Regions from separate parts of the Brevibacillus sp. LEMMJ03 genome, predicted to be linked through region 2. Evidence: predicted binding sites of a transcription regulator. Region 2 holds the regulator's gene; the other holds the start of a gene.
The links. Region 2 encodes LexA, which represses DNA repair genes until DNA is damaged. Its sites were predicted from a motif close to CGAACATATGTTCG; they were not measured.
Positions count from the first base shown of each region.

Region 1: the regulator LexA is predicted to act here: its motif matches at 2,519-2,532, upstream of FOI68_RS18300 (carbohydrate kinase).

Region 1 is NZ_VKJN01000016.1:60,732-65,587, reverse strand. It holds gene FOI68_RS18320 (DoxX family protein) at 1-363, opposite strand, end outside; gene FOI68_RS18315 (FMN-dependent NADH-azoreductase) at 442-1,068, opposite strand; gene FOI68_RS18310 (MarR family winged helix-turn-helix transcriptional regulator) at 1,192-1,638, opposite strand; gene FOI68_RS23615 (hypothetical protein) at 1,813-1,968, opposite strand; gene FOI68_RS18305 (GNAT family N-acetyltransferase) at 2,044-2,391, opposite strand; gene FOI68_RS18300 (carbohydrate kinase) at 2,606-3,706, shown strand; gene FOI68_RS18295 (pseudouridine-5'-phosphate glycosidase) at 3,710-4,627, shown strand; gene FOI68_RS18290 (heavy metal translocating P-type ATPase) at 4,831-4,856, shown strand, end outside.
Region 2 is NZ_VKJN01000010.1:173,703-189,756, reverse strand. It holds gene FOI68_RS14630 (DUF4269 domain-containing protein) at 1-288, opposite strand, end outside; gene FOI68_RS14625 (DUF456 domain-containing protein) at 497-985, shown strand; gene lexA (transcriptional repressor LexA) at 1,115-1,738, opposite strand; gene yneA (cell division suppressor protein YneA) at 1,896-2,234, shown strand; gene FOI68_RS14610 (DUF896 domain-containing protein) at 2,340-2,537, shown strand; gene crcB (fluoride efflux transporter CrcB) at 2,628-2,993, shown strand; gene FOI68_RS14600 (HelD family protein) at 3,027-5,270, shown strand; gene FOI68_RS14595 (HesB/IscA family protein) at 5,341-5,643, opposite strand; gene ltaE (low-specificity L-threonine aldolase) at 5,757-6,779, shown strand; tRNA gene FOI68_RS14585 (tRNA-Ser) at 6,895-6,987, shown strand; gene FOI68_RS14580 (amino acid permease) at 7,153-8,586, opposite strand; gene FOI68_RS14575 (hypothetical protein) at 8,910-9,104, shown strand; gene FOI68_RS14570 (alpha/beta hydrolase) at 9,124-9,858, opposite strand; gene pdhA (pyruvate dehydrogenase (acetyl-transferring) E1 component subunit alpha) at 10,166-11,251, shown strand; gene FOI68_RS14560 (alpha-ketoacid dehydrogenase subunit beta) at 11,255-12,235, shown strand; gene FOI68_RS14555 (dihydrolipoamide acetyltransferase family protein) at 12,334-13,716, shown strand; gene lpdA (dihydrolipoyl dehydrogenase) at 13,722-15,134, shown strand; gene FOI68_RS14545 (aspartyl-phosphate phosphatase Spo0E family protein) at 15,282-15,443, shown strand; gene FOI68_RS14540 (DUF5937 family protein) at 15,440-16,054, opposite strand, start outside.

The DNA of each region.
Region 1 (4,856 bases), on a different contig from region 2:
GCCGATCAGGGCCACGCCGATCGCCACCGCAATCAGCACCAGGTTGTATTCGTATCCGTTTTGCGTCGCCCAGTAGCCGTTGGCGCCGTGGACTTTGACGATCGCCACCAGCATGGTCAGGGCGATCAACAGCGCGCCGACCCACGTGCCGACACCGGCGGCAAACAGCAGGCCGCCCACCAGCTCACCCAGGCCGGCCAACAGCGCCATGGTAACGCCCGGCTTCAAGCCGATGGACTCCAACCATCCGCCGGTTCCTTTCAAGCCGTAGCCGCCGAACCAGCCAAACAGTTTTTGTGCGCCGTGCCCCACGAACGTCAAACCCACGACCAGGCGAATGATCAACAAACCAAGATCGATCATGATGTTCATCTCTCCTTCATATATTTTTAATTTTAGTTTCTTAAAGTTAAGATATTTGTCCAAAAAGGCCGGCGGGCCTTAGAAGGTCTCCGCCAGTTTTGCAGCCTTTTCCAAGCCTTCCTGCACGATCGCTTCGGCTTTGTCCGGGAATTGGTTGTGCCCTTCCACGATCACGGTGGAGATGTCTTTCACTCCGAGGAAGCCGAGGACGTTTTGCACGTAGTTTACGGCCATTTCCGCCGCAGCGGCCGGACCTTCGGAATAGATGCCGCCGCGCGCGTTCAGCAGGGCCACTTTTTTGTTGTTCAGCAGGCCGATCGGACCTTCCGGGGTGTATTTGAACGTTTTGCCGGCCTGGCACAGGTAATCAATGTAAGTGTGCAGCACGGCAGGCACGGTGAAGTTCCACAGCGGGAAGGCGAACACCACTTTGTCGGCCTCCAGGAACTGGTTCAGATACTTGTTCACCAGATCGGCCGCCTTTTGCTCTTCCGCGGTCAGCTCGATGCCTTGGCCGGATTTGTACATGGCGTTGATTTTCGTCACGTCGTAGTAGGGCAGGTTTTCCGCAAACAGGTCCAGTTCCACTACCTCGTCGTTCGGGTGGGATTCTTTGTAGCTATTCAGAAACGCGTGATACAGCTTCACGCTGACGGATTGTTCGATGGGACGGTTGTTGGCTTTCACAAACAGAACCTTGCTCATGTGGTTTCATTCCCCTTTCCTTTTGTAAGCTGATAACTTTTATTTTTTAAATCTTGATTTCAAGATTATTACGCGTGATCTGTTTTGTCAAGGTCTTTTTTGGCCGGGGGCAGCAGGTGTTTTCTAGAAACTCTCCTGCGCGGCCCGCCCCAGCTTTTTCAACAGCGCGATCGCCTGCCGTTTTTCTTCGGCGGTAAGGCCGCTCACTGCCTTTTCGACCGCTTCCTTGTGGGATGGAAAAATATCGGCCAGAAACTGTCTGCCCTGGTCGGTCAGCTCCGCGTAAATGACGCGCCGATCCTCGGCACACGGCTTGCGCACCAGCAGCTGCTTCTTTTCTAGTTTATCCACGACGTAGGTAATGTTTCCGCTGGAGATCAGGATTTTTTCGCCAATTTGCTGCAGCGGTTGGGGGCCTTTGTGGTACAGGACTTCCAGGACGCCAAATTCCGTCGGGTTCAATCCATGGCGGCGGATGTCGCGGTTGGTATGGGCCGTGACCCAGTTGTAGGAACGGGACAGCACAATCAGAAGCTCAAGTGACTCGTTTCGCTGCTGCGTATCTGCCATGAAGGATGCCCCTCCTTTGCTTCGCTGTTTAATATCTCTAATTTGAGATAATGGTACACGAGAAGGCAGGTCTTGTCAAATGGAAGGGCCGGCAGGAGGAATCGGCATGAATGGATCGGCGAACCCCCGGCGCTTGTGATATGAGCGGGCAGGGGGTTGCCGGCAATCTGTGTCCTAGTACTCCACTTTGGTGACTTCCTCCAGCGGGCCCAGCGGATTTTCCTTCGCTTCCCGCAGCTCTTTCTCCAATATTTTTTCGTGGCTCTCGTCGGACAGGTCAAAGAAAAAATACTCGTCTTCGTCGTTTCGCTTTTCCCGTTGGTCAGCCATCTGAGATCCCACCTGTTTTTGCTTAGTGTGCGCGAAACAGGGGCGGCTCATCCCCGGAAGCGTTACAGCAATCGTTCAAACACGACCATGTCCAGCGCGCGGATGCCGTTTTCCGCGGATGATCTCCTTGCCCAGCCCTTTGCCCCGGTATTCCGGCAGGACGGCGATGTTTTTGATCTCCGCTTCGTCGGGAGAGGCGGGGATCATCAGGCAGGCGCCGAGGACTCGCTGCCCGTCCGCTGCGATATACAGTTCTCCTTCCCGGATGTACCGCTCGACTTCTTCTTCCCAGTCGTCGGCAAGCAGCAGAATGTCGCGGTAGGCCATGCGCTCGTGGGGCAGCACAACTTCGATCAGTTCGATCGTGTTCACGTGGGTGACCTCGCTCTCGCAGATGTTTTCGCTTGTTTTGTACCGCAGCATGCGAGATCGCGCCGGTCCCCATCGTCGATTACCGGGGACAATCCCGACGCGCTCCGACGGCCCGTTACGGGGCCGCAGGTGCGCGTTTCTCGTTTGGGGGGATCGGGAGTCCATGATTTTCTCTTCTCAAACATTTGTTTATGTGATAAACTTTTGTTTGAAAAGAGAATGCGAAAGAAAAAGGGGAATGATGGCAGAAGAAAGGAGGAGGGCCGTGGACAAGGAACAGCAAATCCTGCGCTACATTCGTGAAAATCCGTTTATCAGCCAGCAGGAGCTGGCCGACAAGATGGGCATTTCCCGCTCGGCGGTGGCCGGGTACATCGCCCAGCTTACCAAACGGGGCGAGATCAAGGGACGTGCCTATGTGCTGCGCGACGAAGGGCGAATCGTCTGCATCGGCGGAGCCAACCTGGACCGGAAGGCGCGCGGGAAGCAAAAAGTGCGGCTGCATTCGTCCAATCCGGTGACCATCACCGAGTCGTGCGGCGGCGTGGCGCGCAACATCGCCGAAAACCTGGGGCGGCTGGGCAGCAGCGTCACGCTGATTAGCTGCGTCGGCGAAGATAAAGAGGGCGAGTGGATTTTGCAGGAGACGAAAAGGCACGGCGTGGACGTCAGCCAGGTGTGGCGGCTGCCCGCCCGGCGTACGGGCACGAACACCGCGCTCCTGGACATCGACGGGGAGATGGTGGTCTCGCTGGCCAACATGGACATCTACGACGCGCTCACCCCGGAGATGTTCGCGGACAAGTGGTCCCACATCGCGGCGGCGCGGGCCGTTTTTCTCGATACCAACCTGCCGGCGGATTGCCTGGCGTACATCATCGAGCGCTGCCGCACGGAAAACATCCCGCTGTTTGTCGATCCGGTCTCTTCCGCCAAAGCGAAGAAACTGCCGGAGAGGCTGGACGGCGTGGACGCGATCCTGCCCAACCGGGAAGAGGCGGAACTGCTGGCGGGCATGCCGATCGCGTCGGTCGAAGAGTGCGCCGAGGCGTGCCGCCGGATACGAGAGCGGGGCGTCAAGCGGGTGGTCGTCACGATGGGCGAGCAGGGCGTGTACTATCAATCGGCGGAACAGGCGGAACACCTGGCCCCGTATCCGACGGACGTGGTGGATGTCACCGGTGCGGGCGACGCGTTTGCCTCCGGGCTTTTGTACGGCATCGTCAACGGTGAATCGTTCGGACAAGCCTGCCGCCTCGGATTGGCCGCATCCGCCCTGACCCTGCAGACGGAGCAGTCGGTCTCGCCGCTGCTGCAGCCGGAGCAGCTCGCACAAACAGTAAGGCAGTACGAAAAGGAGCGATAACGAATGAAAGAATACCTCACCTATACGGAAGAAGTGCGTCACGCGCTGGAGAACAACCAGCCGGTCGTGGCGCTGGAGACGACGATCATCTCCCACGGCATGCCGTACCCGCAAAACCTCGAAATGGCCAAAGAAGTGGAGCGGATCATCCGCGACAACGGCGCCGTGCCGGCCACCATCGGGATCATGAACGGAAAAATCAAGATCGGGTTGACGGAGAGCGAGCTGGAGGAATTCGCCACCAACAAGTCGGTGGAAAAAGTGAGCCGCCGCGACTTTCCGTACATCCTGGCGAGCGGTAAAATCGGCGCCACGACTGTAGCCGCCACGATGATCGCCGCGCAGTTGGCCGGCATCCGCGTCTTCGCCACCGGCGGCATCGGCGGGGTGCACCGCGAAGGGGAGATCACCTGGGACGTGTCCGCTGACCTGACCGAACTGGCCCAAACCAACGTGGCCGTCGTCTGCTCCGGGGCCAAGTCGATTCTCGACCTGGGGCGCACGCTGGAATACCTGGAGACTCACGGTGTGCCGGTTGTCGGCTACCGCACGGACGAGTTCCCGTCCTTCTTTGCCCGCGAGAGCGGCTTTGGCGTCGATTTCCGCCTGGACACGCCGGAGGAAGTGGCGGCGCTGATGGACACCAAGTGGCAGTTGGGACTGAACGGCGGTCTGGTCATCGCCAATCCGGTGCCGGAAGCGGACGCGCTGAATCACCGCGAGATCGAAGCCGTCATCCAGCAAGCGCTGGCGGAAGCGAAGGGAAAGGGCATCACCGGAAAACAAGTGACACCGTTCCTGCTCGACCGGGTCAAACTGTTGACGGCCGGCAAGAGCCTGCAGACCAACATCGCCCTGGTGAAGCACAACGCGGAGGTGGCGGCCCGAATCGCCGCAGCCTATCACGCCAAGAAAAACTGACACGGCCCGCGAAAACAACGGCCGCCATCGCGCGCTGTCCGGAGACGGACGGCGCTTTTTGCCGTTGGCAGAACATGTTTGCCCAACCGCTTGATATACCCTCCTGGGGTATTGTATAATGGGCGTGTAATAAACAGGAGCCCTTGAGGGAATCCTATCAAAAATATACCCCACATGGGTATTTTGATGCGGAGGAATACGCGATGAGCGCCAAAATAAAAGAAGCGAC
Region 2 (16,054 bases):
AGTGACGCTGGACGGCACGCCGTTGACGTCACAGCGTTGCTGGGAAAAGCCGTCCTGCCGGCCAAACGCATCGCGAACGAAGCGATCGAATGCGTCCAAATCGCTCGCGCAGCAGATCACGTCCAAATCGCTGTCCGCCACGTCGATGTCCAGCGGAATCGTTCCCGCCAGCACCGGCTGGTATGCCTGAAGCCGCTCCATGATGCCCAAGCGGTGGATGGCCTCCCAGGCGGCGCGCTGTCGGGGGGTTCCCGCTTGCAGATACGTGAGGTCGTGCCAGTTGTTCACCTCAGTCTTCCTCCTGCGGGGGAAGCGTTTTGACAAACAGGACGCGGTCATGCCCCCGGCCGTCGTAATTGGATTCTGTCAGCGCCGTCCGCCCGTACCGCCGGGGTTCGGACGGGGCTGATCAGGCAAAAATGTGGACAAGGATGAAAAGAATGATGCAACGGATGGCGCCCTGATCCGTATATCCTTACAGAAAGGAGTGTACCCGATGGAGATACTGCTGTGGATCGTCATCGTGGCGTTGTTTGTCGCAAGCATCGCCGGTATTTTTCTGCCGGTTTTGCCGGATACGATATTGCTGTGGGCAGGGTTCCTGCTGTACCACTTTGTCCTCGCCGAACCGGGAGCCGGGCTGCCGGCGTCGTTCTGGTGGGGGATGGCGGTGCTGAGCGTGCTGCTGTACGGAGCCGATTTGCTGACCAACATGTACTTCGTGAAGCGGTACGGCGGTTCCAAGTGGTCGTCGATTGCCGCGGCGGTCGGCATTTTTCTCGGGATTTTCCTGTTTCCGCCGTTCGGGATGCTGATCCTGCCGTTCCTGTTTGTGGTGCTGGTGGAGCTGTTCGTCTCCAACCAACCGCTCGAGCGGGCGGTTAAGGCGGGCGTGGGATCGCTTGTCGGATTTCTCGGCAGCGCGGTCGTCAAGGTCGTCCTGCAAATCGTGATGATCATTTGGTTCTTCATCGCCGCCTTGTAGGCCCGTGAATCGAATGGGCAGCGGGATGCAACCCCTGCCCCGGATCGTTCCGGTCTGACCGCGACGATACACAGAAAGGAGCCCGTATCTTTCGCCTACGGTCGGGAAAGATACGGGCTCCTCCTTTTGCTAGTGAATCAACCGGTACACCCCGATCACTTTCCCCAGAATCGTGACCGAGTCCAGAATGATCGGTTCCATCGTGGAGTTTTCCGGCTGCAGGCGGAAGTGGTTTTTTTCCTTGAAGAAGCGCTTGACGGTGGCTTCGTCCTCATCGGTCATGGCCACGACGATGTCGCCGTTGTTGGCCACGTTTTGCTGGCGCACGATGACGTAGTCGCCGTCGAGGATGCCCGCCTCGATCATGCTGTCGCCCGACACGCGGAGCATGTACACCTTGTCCGAGGTGACGATGTGCTCCGGCAGGGGAAAGTAATCCTCGACGTGTTCCACCGCCGTAATCGGCTGCCCTGCCGTTACCTTCCCGATGACGGGCACACGAACGACGGATTCTTCGAAGTCCTCCTGGTAGCGGTCGCCATCGGTCAACAGCTCAATCGCGCGCGGCTTGGTGGGATCGCGCCGGATCAGCCCCTTCTTTTCCAGCCGGGCCAGGTGACCGTGGACGGTGGAGCTGGAGGCCAGCCCGACGGCCTCGCCGATTTCCCGAACGGACGGAGGATACCCCTTGTCGCGGACTTCCTTGCGAATGAAGTCGATAATGGCTTGTTGTCTATTGGATAGCTTGGACATGGACCACACCCCTGTTTTCTCGAACATGTTTTCTATATTATACCATGGGATCTTGCGTTCGACAAACATAAGTTCGATTTCAACTTGACACAAAACACATGTTCGCATTATGATGAGAACAAGACGATAGAACGTATGTTTGCAGGGGGATGGTATCATGCATGCAATTTCCGCACACAACCGCTTTGCCAAAAAACCGGAGCGCCGCAGCCGCATCGGTGTGACACGCGGTCAAGCATTGGTGTTTTTCGTGGTATTCTCTCTCTTTTTTTACTTCTTGACAGAACTTGTGTTCGCATCGGAGTCGGCGTCGGTCGTTCCCGTGAAGGAAGTGACGGTTCAGCCGGGGGACAGCTTGTGGAAAATTGCCGTCCAGTACCAGGACGAAGCCGGCATGGAAGTGCGTGAACTGGTGTACGCGATCAAAAAGATGAACCGGCTGGACAACTCCAACATTTACCCCGGACAGCGCCTGGCTGTTCCCGTCGGAGAGTAGACGGCAGCGCAGGCAGCGGAGCAGGCCCAAGTATTTCCTTTCGTTTGCGTTGTGCCGCCGATGTGTTATAATAGAGCGGCATTACCGAGAGTAGGGGGAGAGGCTGTGGTAACCGACGCGGAAATCAAACGGATCAACGAGTTGGCCAAGAAATCCCGCGAAGAGGGCCTGACCGACGAAGAAAAACAGGAGCAGCAGGCGCTGCGGCGCAAGTACATCGATGCTGTCAAGGCGTCCCTGCGGGCCAACCTGGAATCGATCCGCTATGTGGAAGATCTTGAAGACAACGGTCCCAAACATTAAGATAACGTGTACTGGCACAGGAAGGCATCCACGCATGACGCTTGGATGTCTTTTTCTACGACGAAATGGGCCGAACAGGGAGGAATGCGCATGTCGTGGCTGGTTGTCGCAGTGGGCGGCGCCGTGGGATCAATCATGCGGTACGGATTGGGCTTGGTGATGAACCAGCCGGGCTGGCCGGCAGGTACGTGGGCGGCCAACGTTGTGGGTTCGTTTTGCATCGGGCTCTTGTACGCCTGGGGAAAGGAGCGGGGGTTTCTCTCACCGGAGCTGTACCTGCTCTTCACCACCGGGCTGTTGGGCGGCTTTACGACCTTTTCCACCTTTTCTCTGGAGGTGGTCACCTTTTTCGGAGACGGGAACATCGGACGCGGATTGGCGTATGTGCTGCTCAGCGTAGGCATTGGCCTGTTGGCCTGCGGAGCCGGGGTCTGGCTGGGCCGGCATGTGGGCTGAGCCAGCCGCGTTCGAAGCGAAAGGAGTATGGACGTGACGATTCGGCATCCGGATTACGAACGGGAACAAAAACGGCTGGATGAAACGGTGTCCGCCATCGAACGGGAGATCGAGATGCTGCGCGAAGAAGTTCGGGAAGTGACCGACGACTACGTGAAGCAGGTGGTCGCTTACAAAAAGGCCAAGGAACTGCGGTATCTGGAAGACCAAGGGAAGGACAAACCGTACTTCGGCCGGGTGGACTTTCTCAAGGACGAGACGTACGAGCTGGACATCGTCTATATTGGCAAGCGCGGGATCGTCCGGAGCGATACGTTTGATGCGCTGGTCGTGGACTGGCGTGCTCCGATTGCCGGCCTCTACTACAGCGGCGAGAGCAAGGACGCCTTCTACCGGACCGACAAGGGCATCGTCCGCGGAGAAGTTCGCCTGAAGCGGAACTTTGCCATCGAAAAGGGGAAGATTACCGGAATCTACGACGGGGCGGTCAAGGAGACGATCCACCGGGAAATGGGCCATCCCGACGAGTTTCTCCAGGAAGGGTTTATCGATGAGTTTCTCGCCGCCAATCTGAACCAGACAAACGACAGTCGGCTGAAGGACATCGTGGCGACCATCCAGTCCGAACAAAACGACATCATTCGGGCGGACAAAGACCGTCCCATCGTCGTCCAGGGGGTGGCCGGGAGCGGGAAGACCACCATCGCGCTGCACCGCCTCTCCTACCTGATTTACAACTACCAGGACTCGATGATGTCGAAAAAATTCATGGTGTTTGCGCCGAACCGCCTGTTTCTCAACTACATATCGGACGTGCTTCCGGAACTGGGTGTGGATGACGTCCAGCAGGCCACGTTTTTGGACTGGGCGGCCAAGCTGGTCAAGCCGCTTCTGCCCAAAGGCTGGCGCATCACCGACCCGCAGAAGCTGCTGCGCCTGTTTTTCGAGGAAGGACAGGACCGGCGGGAACGGGAGATGACGCAAAACCGCCTGCGGTTCAAAGGCTCGCTCGCCTGCAAGGCTGCCTTGGACAGCTATCTGCGCTACCTGGCGGAGACGGACATCCCTTTTAAAAAGCTGAGCTTTGTCTACAGCCGGACCCAACAGGTCTTTTCCATCAGCGGGGAGACGATCCGGGAACTGTTTACCGGCCAGTTCGGCCATCTGCCCTATCGAAAGCGTCTCGAGGCGCTGCGCAAGCATCTGAAGCAGGAGATGAACAAACAACTGTTTGCCCATCTGCGAACGATGCGGATCGATCTGGACAAACAGGGACTGACAAAGTTTGAGCGGATGATGGAACAGATCCTGGAGAAGTACTTGTCGTCCTTCCCGCAGGTGGATGTCTTTGCGGCGTACCGGAAGCTGATCACGGATGAGACGCTGCTCAGACGCCTGGCGCCGGATGACGTGGAGGATAGCGTGATTGCGGACGTCTGCCGATCGTCGGCGGTGCTGTTTGCCGAAGAGCGGATCGAGCCGGAAGACGTGGCGCCGCTGTTGTACCTGCGCCATCTGGTGGACGGGCTCGAACAGGCGGAGCAGTTCGACCATACGGTGGTGGACGAGGCGCAGGATCTCAGCGCCTTGGAGATCGCCGTGATCGCCCTGGTGACGAAGCGCCAGTCCTTGACCGTGGTGGGCGACATCGCGCAGGGCATCCACGCCTACCGGGGCCTGCAGTCGTGGGACGAATTGACGGGCGGCGTCTTCGGCCAGCCTGCCGCCGCGTACTACACGCTGGCGCAAAGCTATCGTTCCACGATTGAGATCATGCGCTGCGCCAACGAGGTGCTGCGCAGGATTCGCCTGCCCGAGTCGGTGATGGCCAAGCCGGTGCTGCGGCACGGGGAAAAGCCGAAGATGCTGTCGTACGCGGCTCCGGCCGAAAAGTGGGAACAAACGGCGCGGCTCGTCCGGGAGCTGCAGGAAGAAGGCTTTCAGACCGTCGCCATCGTCGCCAGGACGGCCGAAGAGAGCAAACAGGCGTACAAGGCGCTGCGCGGCGCGATCAGCGAGCTGGTCCTGCTCGGCTCCAAAGACAGCCGGTTCCCCGGCGGCGTGACGGTCATGCCGGCGTATTTGACCAAAGGGCTGCAGTTTGACGCGGTGATCCTGCTGGATGTGGAGCGATACACGGACAGCGAGTGGGACGCCAAGCTGCTGTACGTGGCGATGACCCGTCCCGTTCACCGCCTGTTGATGCTGCACGAAGCGGGGCGGATGACCCCGCTGCTGCGGGATGTTCCCGACGAGTTGTTGTACGGAAGATCATAGAGGACGCTTTGTTCAAAAAAGAAAGAAGCTCTCTGCGAAGGATGTCGCGCAGAGAGCTTTTTCATTGGAATCAGTGATCCCCGTGATTGCCTTTGGACGGATTGGTGATGACGTAGCCTTCTTCCGGCAGGTACAGGTAGTCAATGACCACGCCGTCCAGCAGAGGCTCGTCCTTGCTGACGATCACGTCGATCTCCTTGTCAGTGGAGACGACCGCGTCGTCGGCACCGGGCTTGTCCAGCGCCAGGCCGTAGTGGGCGTGGTCGCTGTGCTTATGCGTGACGTAGACGCGCAGTTTCAGCTCCTTGTCTTCTTCCTGGTCCAGCACGGCTTTCAGTTGCTTCGCGGCGTTGCGGGTGATTTTTACATTCATGCGGGGCAGTCTCCTTACTATTAAAAAAGTGTCCTCTCCATCTTACCAAACAGGAAAATCGATGTGCAATGCGCAAAGTGTTAAAATGGAAGGAAGAGAGGAGAGGAATCTGCATGACCATTGATTTGCGAAGTGACACGGTGACCAAACCGACGGAAGCGATGATTCGCGCGATGGCGGAGGCGGAAGTGGGAGACGACGTGTACGGGGAGGACCCGACCGTCAACAGGCTGGAGAGCATCGCCGCGGAACGACTGGGGAAGGAAGCGGCGCTGTTCGTCACCAGCGGCACCCAGGGAAACCAGGTGGCGGTGCTGACCCACTGCGTCAGCGGGGACGAAGTGATCATGGAGGCCAATTCCCACATCTTTTACTACGAAGGGGGAGCGGTGGCGGCGCTGGCCGGCGTGCAGACGCGGACACTGGCGGGGGTTCGCGGCGCGCTGCAGGCGGCCGACGTGGCCCGTGCCATCCGCGGTGCCGACATTCACTTTCCGCGAACCAGGCTGGTGTGCATGGAAAATACGCACAACCGGGCTGGCGGCGCCGTGGTTGCGCCGGAACAGATGGAGGCCGTATACGAAACGGCCAAACGACACGGGGCAGCCGTTCACCTTGACGGAGCCCGCCTGTTCAACGCAGCCGTTGCGTTGGGACGGGATGTGACGGAGTTTACCCGCCATACCGATTCGGTCACCGTCTGTTTGTCCAAGGGACTGAGCGCCCCCGTCGGTTCCATTCTGGCCGGCGATCGGGCATTCATCGAAGAGGCCCGCTGGTGGCGCAAAAAGCTGGGCGGCGGCCTGCGGCAGGCGGGCTACCTGGCCGCGCCGGGGATTCTCGCGTTGACGGAGATGACGGAGCGGCTCCAGGAGGACCACGCCCGGGCACGCATGCTGGCGGAAGGGCTGCGCAAGCTCGGCCTGCACGTGGAGCCGGTGGAGACCAACATCGTCCTGGTCCGCACGGAATCGGCCGGACTGACCGCCGAGCAATTTTTGGCCCGCCTCGCCGAACGGGGCGTGCGGGCCGTCGATTTCGACGAATACGTGGTCCGCTTCACCACCCACCGCCATATCGGCGACCAAGACATCGTCAAGACGCTGGAGATCATCGAATCGGTCTTGACGGCGTAACGGCAGAAACGTGCAGCATGCGTCCATCGCGCTGCACGTTTTTTTCGTCTGGAGCCGATTTTCCCTATTGATTTGCCGAAAAAAACGGTGTATACTATCACTCGTCACGAAAAATGGATGGGTGTCCGAGTGGCCGAAGGAGCACGATTGGAAATCGTGTAGGCGGTGTTGAGCCGTCTCGTGGGTTCAAATCCCACCCCATCCGCCATCACAAGCGAGATACACGTCTCCCGGAAGCGGGAGGCGTTTTTTGCATGTTCCACGTTGTTCGTGGTCCATGACGTCGGCTGGTGAATGGAGCCGATGGACGATTCCGGAAAGAAAAAGGCATGCCCCGCATGGACATGCCTTTTTTCTCTTTATTTATTTACATTTAATTGCGTTCGGGGTCTGCCTGCGGCGAAGGGGCGGCTGCCGCCGTCTGTCGCGGCGTCATCACCGGATAGAGCAGCAGCCCGACCGCGTAGAGAGCCAGTCCGAACAGCAGCGTTTTCATGTCGGCCGTCCCCGTCTTGATCACCCAGAGCGAGAACAGCGCAGCCAGCACGGCCACCACGCCGTCAAAGAGGCGGGCGCCCGGCTGCCGTTCATACGTCTCGCCGACAGCCACCAGCTTGAGCTGGAACACGGCGGAAGCCAGGTAGGGCAGGAGGATGGCCAGCGTCGCCACCGTGATGACAAAGTGGTACGCTTCGGCAATCGTGCCGGAAATCGTCGAAAAAATGAACAACTGCGACATGAGGTTCGTAACGGTCAGCGAGCGAACCGGACTTCCGCTGGCGTTTACCTTGGCGAACGAAGCGGGGAACATGCCGGCGCGGGCCGCTTGAAACGGCGGCTCCGACCCGATCAGGAGCCAACCGATGGTGCTGCCGATGAGCGAAACGATGGCCAGCACGGCCATGACCGTCCCGCCGGTGCTGCCGATCACTTGGGACAAGGCGTCCACCAGCGGCTTGTCCGACTCTCGCAGTTGTTCGAGCGGCAGGACCCCCATCGTCAGGAACGTGATGCCCATGTACAGGACGAGCGAAATCAGCAGCCCGGCGATCGTGGCCGACCGCACGTCGCGTTGGGAGCGGGCACGTCCGGAGAGGACGACAGCCGACTCAATCCCGATGAAGGCCCACAGCGTAGCCAGCATCGCCATGTTCACCTGGCTGGGCAGCCCGTGAATCACGCCCTGGTCATCCGTGATCGGGGTGTAGAAATCGCCCATGTTGGCCGCATTGAAGGCAAACAGGCAGACGCCGATAAACAGCACAAATCCCAGCACCTTGGTGGCCGTAGACAGGAAGTTCAGCTTGCCTGCGCCGTTCAGCCCCCGCACCAACAAGGTGTGGAAGCCCCACAGCAGCGCGGTGCAGACGAGAAACGTCGTGAGCTTTCCTTTTTCCACCTGAAAGGAAAAGAGCGAGAACAGGACGGTTTTGTCCTGCATGATCGGAAAAAACGCGGACAGATACCCGGCAAACGTGGTGATGACGGCGACATTGCCCGCCCAGTTTGCCACCCAGTACCCCCAGACCATGCTGAAACCGGCGATCTTTCCGGCGCGCGGATTATCAAACATGGCGCGGGCGTAGCTCTGCGGGCCGGCGGTCAAATCGGGCCGGCGGACGGACAGGTTGCCAAAGACGAGCGCGATCATCAGCACGCCAAACCCGGTCAGCAGCCAGGCGAGCAGCACAGCCAGCGGACTGGACGCTTGCACCAGCGTATTGGGCAGCATGAAAATGCCGGATCCGACCATGTTTCCCACCACGAAGGCGGTCAGCAGCCAGAAGCCCCATTTTTGCGAACTCATTGGAATCCCTCCACATGTCATGAAGTCATACCTTGATGTCAGCCCATCCGTAAAGGCGGGGTTCCGGCCGAACACAACCGGACAAGCGGGGAGGCACGCCGCAGAACAGTGCCGCGCCCGCTTCCACATAAGGTTTTACCATTTTACTTGTTTAATTGTTTAATTGAGTAAAGTAAAATGAACGTAAAAAAGTATAACAGTGTTGAATATATCCGTCAACAGGGAATCGTGAGGGAGCAGGGCGGCCGCGTTCGGGGAGTAAATCGCCCGAAGCGAGCAATACTATAGGTATCCAACAATAGGGAAAAGAAAGAGGGATGCCGATGATTTCCGCCAAACAGCGCCAGTTGGTGCAGCATCAGATGCAGCGGGACGAAAGCAGGATCGTCAACATTGTGCTGAGCGACGCCAGACAGGTGGCGGGCGAGATTGAAAAGGCCACCCATCAGGGAGTATACCTGACGGATGGCAGCTACTACCCGTACGCGGAGATTCGGGAGATCAACGGATTGTATTGAGGGCCCGTGACGCGGGTTTTCACAGCGGCAGGGCGGGAAAAAAGTGGCGCAGACCGTCCGGCAGTTCCTTTTGCCACAGCCCCCATACGTGACTGCCCGGCTTTTCGCGGTAAGAGACGGCAGCCTGTTTGTCCGTGAGCGCCTGCCGGGCGGCGCGGTTCCACTCCACGAAATCAAACGTGCCGATATGCGTCTCCACAGCCGTTTCCTCCAGACCGACCACCATCCAGATGTCCAGCCAGGAGAGGGTGGATTCCTGTGCGATCCGATCCAGGGTCGGCTGGAAAAAGGCGCCGGAGAGGGACAGCACGCGTGTAAACAGATCGGGACGGTCCAGCGCGATGTGCAGGGAGACCGTTCCCCCCAGCGAGTCGCCCGCCAAGACGCGGGATTTCGGATCGCGGCGCACCGGATAACGCTCCTCGATGTAGGGGAGCAGTTCGTCTGTAAAGAAGCGTTTGTATCCGTCATGGCGCGAACCGACGGGGGAGTATTCACTCGTCCGTTTGCTTCGTTCCACGGAAACGCCGACGATGAGAAACGGCTCCATCCCTTCATCCAGAATCAGTTGGTTGGCGATGGTGGCAATCCGGCCCATGGTAAAAAAATCGTTGCCGTCCTGGCAGTAGACGACCGGATACGAGAGCAGTTCGTTGTATCCGGGCGGAAGGTACACCTTGACGGAACGGGGAGTGTCCACGTGAAGACTGGGCACTTCTTCTTTGACAATGGTACGTTTTACATAGTCGGACATGGCGATCCGCCTCCCAAGTGCAGGAATTTCCCAACTTAGCCTTGAAAAAAACTGATACAGATTTTATAGTAAATGATAACAGCAAGGAAATAAACCCTGTAATATCAATACTATAACACGTTGAACAGATATTTGAACTGAGATATAACAGGGTGTGCGAACGTGTTTGTAAGCACTTTCAGCACAAGTGAAATTTCCTCATTGTTTTTTAGGCAGTTTTCCCTCTCTGCACGAGCGCGGCTCCGGTTCCGCCGCTGCCAGCGAGGGCTGTCTAATTTTCCACGATACCAGTGACGAGGTGAAAGTGATGAGTGTAAACACTGCTGTTGAACAAACAGGCAACAACACCCCGCTGCAAATCCTTGCTCCGGACGGTACGGTTGTTCGTCCTGACCTGATGCCCAAGCTCTCCGACGATGAACTGCGCGAACTGATGCGCAAAATGGTCTTTACCCGCGTGTGGGACCAGCGCGCCATCAGCCTCAACCGTCAGGGCCGTCTCGGCTTCTACGCTCCGGTGGCCGGTCAGGAAGCGTCCATGATCGGTTCGGAAGCGGCACTGTCCAAAGAAGACTTCATCCTGCCGAGCTACCGCGACATCCCGCAAATGGTGTGGCACGGCTACCCGCTGCACAAGGCGTTCCTGTACTCCCGCGGCCACATTGAGGGCGGCCGCATTCCGGAAGGCGTCAATGTGCTGATGCCGCAGATCATCATCGCGGCCCAATGTACCCAGGCTGCCGGCGTCGCCATGGGCTACAAGCTGCGCGGCGAAAAGCGCGTGGCCATCACCTACTTCGGTGACGGCGCCACCTCCCAGGGCGACTTCTACGAAGGCATGAACTTTGCCGGCGTCTACAAACTGCCGGTGATCTTCTTCTCGCAAAACAACGGCTACGCCATCTCCGTTCCGTTTGAGAAACAAACCGCAGCCGAGAACATCGCGATCAAAGCGAAAGCGGCCGGCATCGCCAGCGCGCGTGTAGACGGCATGGACGTTCTGGCCGTGTACCACGTGGTGCAGGAAGCGAAACAGCGCGGTATCAACGGGGAGGGCGCTACCCTGATCGAGGCGCTCACCTACCGCTACGGTCCGCACACCATGGCCGGCGACGACCCGACCCGTTACCGCACCGGCGAAGAGCAAAACGAATGGGAGCAAAAAGACCCGCTGATCCGCTTCCGCAAGTTCCTGGAAAGCAAAGGGCTGTGGAGCGAAAAAGACGAAGAAGCAGTCATTGAAGAAGCGAAGCAGGCGGTTGCCGACGCCATCAAGAAAGCGGACGAAACGCCGAAGATGAAAGTGAGCGAACTGATCGACGTCATGTTTGAAACACTGCCGCCGGCGCTGGAAGAGCAAAAGGCAGAATATCTGGCGAAGGAGTCGAAGTAAGCCATGGCACAAATGACTATGATTCAAGCCATCACGGATGCATTGCGCTGTGAATTGAAGCGCGACGAAACCGTTCTCGTCTTCGGGGAAGACGTGGGGAAAAACGGTGGGGTCTTCCGCGCGACGGAAGGTCTGCAAGCCGAGTTCGGCGAACATCGCGTGTTTGACACGCCGCTGGCGGAGTCCGGTATCGGCGGTCTGGCCGTGGGTCTGGCCGTCAACGGCTTCCGTCCGGTTGCGGAAATCCAGTTCTTTGGCTTTGTGTTTGAAACCTTTGACGCGATCGCGTCCCAGGCTTCCCGGATGCGCTACCGTTCCGGCGGCCGCTACCACAGCCCGGTGACGTTCCGCTCCCCGTTTGGCGGCGGCGTGAAAACTCCGGAGCTGCACGCTGACTCGCTGGAAGGCCTGATTCTGCAGACGCCCGGCGTGAAAGTCGTCATCCCGTCCAACCCGTACGATGCAAAAGGGCTTTTGATCTCCGCGATCCGCGACAACGACCCGGTCGTGTTCCTGGAGCACATGAAACTGTACCGCTCTTTCCGTCAGGAGGTGCCGGAGGGCGAGTACACCATTCCGCTGGGCAAGGCCAACGTGGTGAAGGAAGGCAGCGACGTTACCATCATCACCTATGGCGCCATGGTTCATACCAGCCTGAAAGCGGCGGAAGAGATCGAGAAGGCGCGCGGCGCGAAAGTGGAAGTGATCGACCTGCGCACCATCAATCCGATCGACATCGACACCATTGTGGAATCCGTGAAGAAAACGAACCGTGCCATCGTCGTGCAGGAAGCGCAAAAAACCTCCGGCGTGGCTGCCGAAATCATCGCTCAAATCAACGAACGCGCCATCCTGCACCTGGAAGCGCCGGTGCTTCGCGTCACCGCGCCGGATACGGTGTACCCGTTCGCGCAGGCGGAAGACATCTGGCTGCCTGATGTAAAACGCGTCGTGGACGGCCTGACGCAAGTCCTCGACTTTTAACGGTTGAACTGCACATGCGGCGGAAAGATCAGCTTTCCGCCTTCTTTAGGCACATCTGTGCGCCATTACGTCGGAGCGTTTAATAAGGAGGAGATAACGTGAGTCGTTTTACATTCAGACTCCCGGAGCTTGGCGAGGGCATCCATGAAGGCGAAATCGTCAAATGGCACGTGAAGCCGGGGGATACCGTAGAAGAAGACCAAGTGATCATGGAAGTGCAAAATGACAAGGCGGTCGTGGAAGTGCCGTCTCCGGTCAAAGGGAAAGTGCTGGAACTGAAAGTGACCGAGGGCACCGTTTCCGTCGTCGGCGATCCGCTGATCGAATTTGAGGTGGAAGGCGAACTGCCCAACCTGCCGGATCACGGTCATGGAGAAGCTCCGGCTGCGGCCGAGCCGGCAAAAGAAGACAAGATGGAACCGGGCTGCGACATCGGCTCCCAAGTGAGCGCCAACGCCAACCAGCCGCTGGACACGCCGCTGGCGCAAGCGACGGCAACGGCGGCACCTGTAGACCGCAAGCACGTGCTGGCGACCCCGTCCGTGCGCAAATACGCGCGTGAAAAAGGCGTTCAGCTCGCGCTGGTGCCGGGTACCGGCAAATTGGGCCGCATCACGCGCGAAGACGTAGACCGCTTCCTCGCAGGCGGCGCGGCAGCACCGGCACAAGCTCAAGCTGCCCAAGCACAGGCCGAAGCGGTTGCACCTGCAGCGCAAGCGCCGACCGGCGTACAGCAGGCGGCTGCGGCACCGACCGTACACTACACCGCACAGGCGGGTGAAGTGGAGGAGCGCGTTCCGCTCAAAGGCATCCGCAAAGCCATTGCCAAAGCGATGGTCAAATCGGCGTACACGGCTCCGCACGTTACCATTTTCGACGAAGTGGACGTCACCGACCTGGTGGCAATGCGCAAGGAAGCAAAACCGCTGGCGGAAGAGCGCGGCGTAAAGCTGACCTATCTGCCGTTCATCGTCAAGGCGGTCGTGGCCGGACTGAAAAAGTTCCCGGAACTGAACGCCTCCATCGACGACGAAAAACAAGAGATCGTCTACAAAAAGTACTATAACATCGGCATTGCCACTTCCACCGATGACGGTCTGGTGGTGCCGGTTGTCAAAGCGGCAGACCGCAAATCCATCTTTGAAATCGCCGGCGAGATCGGCGAACTGGCGAAAAAGGCGCGCGAACGCAAGGCGACGTCAGACGAGCTGAAAGGCTCCACCTTCAGCATCACCAACATCGGTTCCGCGGGCGGCATGTTCTTCACGCCGATCATCAACTACCCGGAAGTCGCCATTCTCGGCGTAGGCCGCATCAGCGAAAAACCGGTAGTGAAAAACGGCGAAATCGTGGTCGGCCAAGTGCTGTCCCTGTCGCTCAGCTTTGACCACCGCCTGATTGACGGCGAACCGGCGCAGCGTTTCGTCAACTACGTGAAGCAGCTCCTGGAAAACCCGACGCTGCTCGTCATGGAGGGATAAGAACGATGGTAGTAGGTGAATTTACCACAGAAGTGGACGTTCTCGTCATCGGCGCCGGTCCCGGCGGCTATGTGGCGGCCATTCGCGCCGCCCAACTGGGCAAATCCGTCGCCGTGGTGGAGAAAGCCGACCTGGGCGGCGTGTGCCTCAACGTCGGCTGCATTCCGTCCAAAGCGATGATTCACGCGGCTCACACGTATGAGCAGGCTCAGCACACGGCGAACATGGGCATCACCATGGAAAACGTAAAAGTGGACTTCGCCAAAGTCCAAGAGTGGAAAAACGGCATCGTCAAGCAGTTGACCGGCGGCGTCGCCTCGCTGTTCAAGGGCAACAAGATTCAGGTAATCCCCGGCGAAGCGCTGTTTGTCAGCGAAAACGAAGTGCGGGTCTTCCACGGCTACGACGTGAACCGCTACCGCTTTAACCACTGCATCATCGCCACGGGTTCCCGTCCGATCGAACTGCCGGCGTTCCCGTTTGGCAAGCGCGTGCTCTCCTCGACGGAAGCCCTGTCCCTGACGGAAATTCCGAAGAGCCTGGTCGTGATCGGCGGCGGCTACATCGGCATCGAGCTGGGTACCGTCTTTGCCAAATTCGGCACCAAGGTAACCATTTTGGAAGGCTCTGACCAGATCCTGCCGGGATTCGAGCCGGAGATGACCCGCCTGGTGGAACGCAAGCTGAAAAAGCTGGGCGTGGACATCAACGTCAAGGCGCTCGCCCAAGGCATGGAGGAAAAGGAAGACGGCGTGATCGTCACGGCGGAAGTAAAAGGGGAGCAGATGCAGTTTGAAGCGGAGTACGTGCTGGTAACCGTCGGCCGCCGTCCCAACACGGACGAACTGGGCGTGCGCGACATCGGCATGAACCTGACCGACCGCGGCTACATCGTGGTGGACAAACAGGGCCGCACCAACATCCCCAACGTCTACGCGATCGGGGACATCGTCGCCGGCCCGGCTCTGGCCCACAAGGCTTCCTACGAAGGCAAAGTGGCTGCGGAAGCGATTGCCGGCCGTCCGTCTGAAGTGGACTACAAGGCCATCCCCGCTGTCGTCTTCTCCGATCCGGAGATCGCCAGCGTCGGGATCAGCGAAAGAGAAGCCAAGGAACAGGGCATCGACTACGTGGCGGGCCGCTTCCCGTTTGCCGCGAACGGCCGCGCGCTGTCTGTCAATGCCGGTGAAGGCTTCGTGAAACTGATCGCCGAAAAAGGCACCAATCTGGTGCTGGGCGCCCAGATTGTCGGACCGGAAGCGTCCAACATCATCGCCGAAATCGGCCTCGCCATCGAGATGGGAGCGACGCTGGAAGACATCGAGCTCACCATTCACGCTCACCCGACCCTGGGCGAAGTGACGATGGAAGCTGCGGAACTGGCCCTGGGCCATCCGATTCACGTGCTGAACAAGTAAACGCACGAAAGCGAAAGCCCTGCATCTCCAACGGATGCAGGGCTTCCTTTTTTTGGCACGGCCGCTCCCGCGGACATTCTCCTCTTTCCACGCATTATCAAATAATGTAAAATAGTGGTTGATCGAGTCGGGTGGGGGTCTGGCAGCATGAACATTACGCAGAAGATGATTGATGATCTGCGGCAGCAACTGGAACGCGCAGCCAAGGATGCCGGTTACAATTTTAACGACCCTGAGATTGTAAAGATGAGTCAACAACTGGATCGGTTAATCGTTGCGCACATGCTGCAATACGCAAAACGCCCTTAACAGGGCGTTTTGCATTGTTCGAAATGATAGAGCAGGTGAGCGCAGGCCCCTTTTTTGGCGAGGGACGCAGCGCCGGTGTAAAAATGGCTGGGGTAGAGGACCAACTGCTGAACGTGTTGAGCGTCGGGAGCGCCGTTTTCCCAGACGAGCTGCTCCTGCTCGGCATCGTAGCGGAAGCGGGGAGCGATCGTCCGCAAATAGGCCGTGATCTCATCCAGCGAGCGCAGCGACAGATGGATCCGTTCCGCCTCCCGTACAAACCGGGGCGCCAACGCCTCCCACTGCGAGGCGAAAAAAAGCTGCCAGTACGTGGAGATAAACAGGTTGAAGCGCCCTTTGACAAACGCGGGGTCCTCCTGCAGGTCGGCGGCGAGCGGAACATCCTCACCGGTTTTCTCCCACGCGTCCAGCATCGGCCGCAGGCTGTTCGCAAACGCTTCCTCGGACAGCGTGAAGAAGTAGTCGTATTGATCGTCAACGGCCATCACGCCTCTGGTTTGCAGCGGATCGAACGCGTCGGGGATGGCGAGGGTAAACATCGGACGAAAGTATTCCCAGTCTGATTGGATCCGGGCGGCACGAAAGCCGGCCAGTATGTCTGCGGCCCAGTC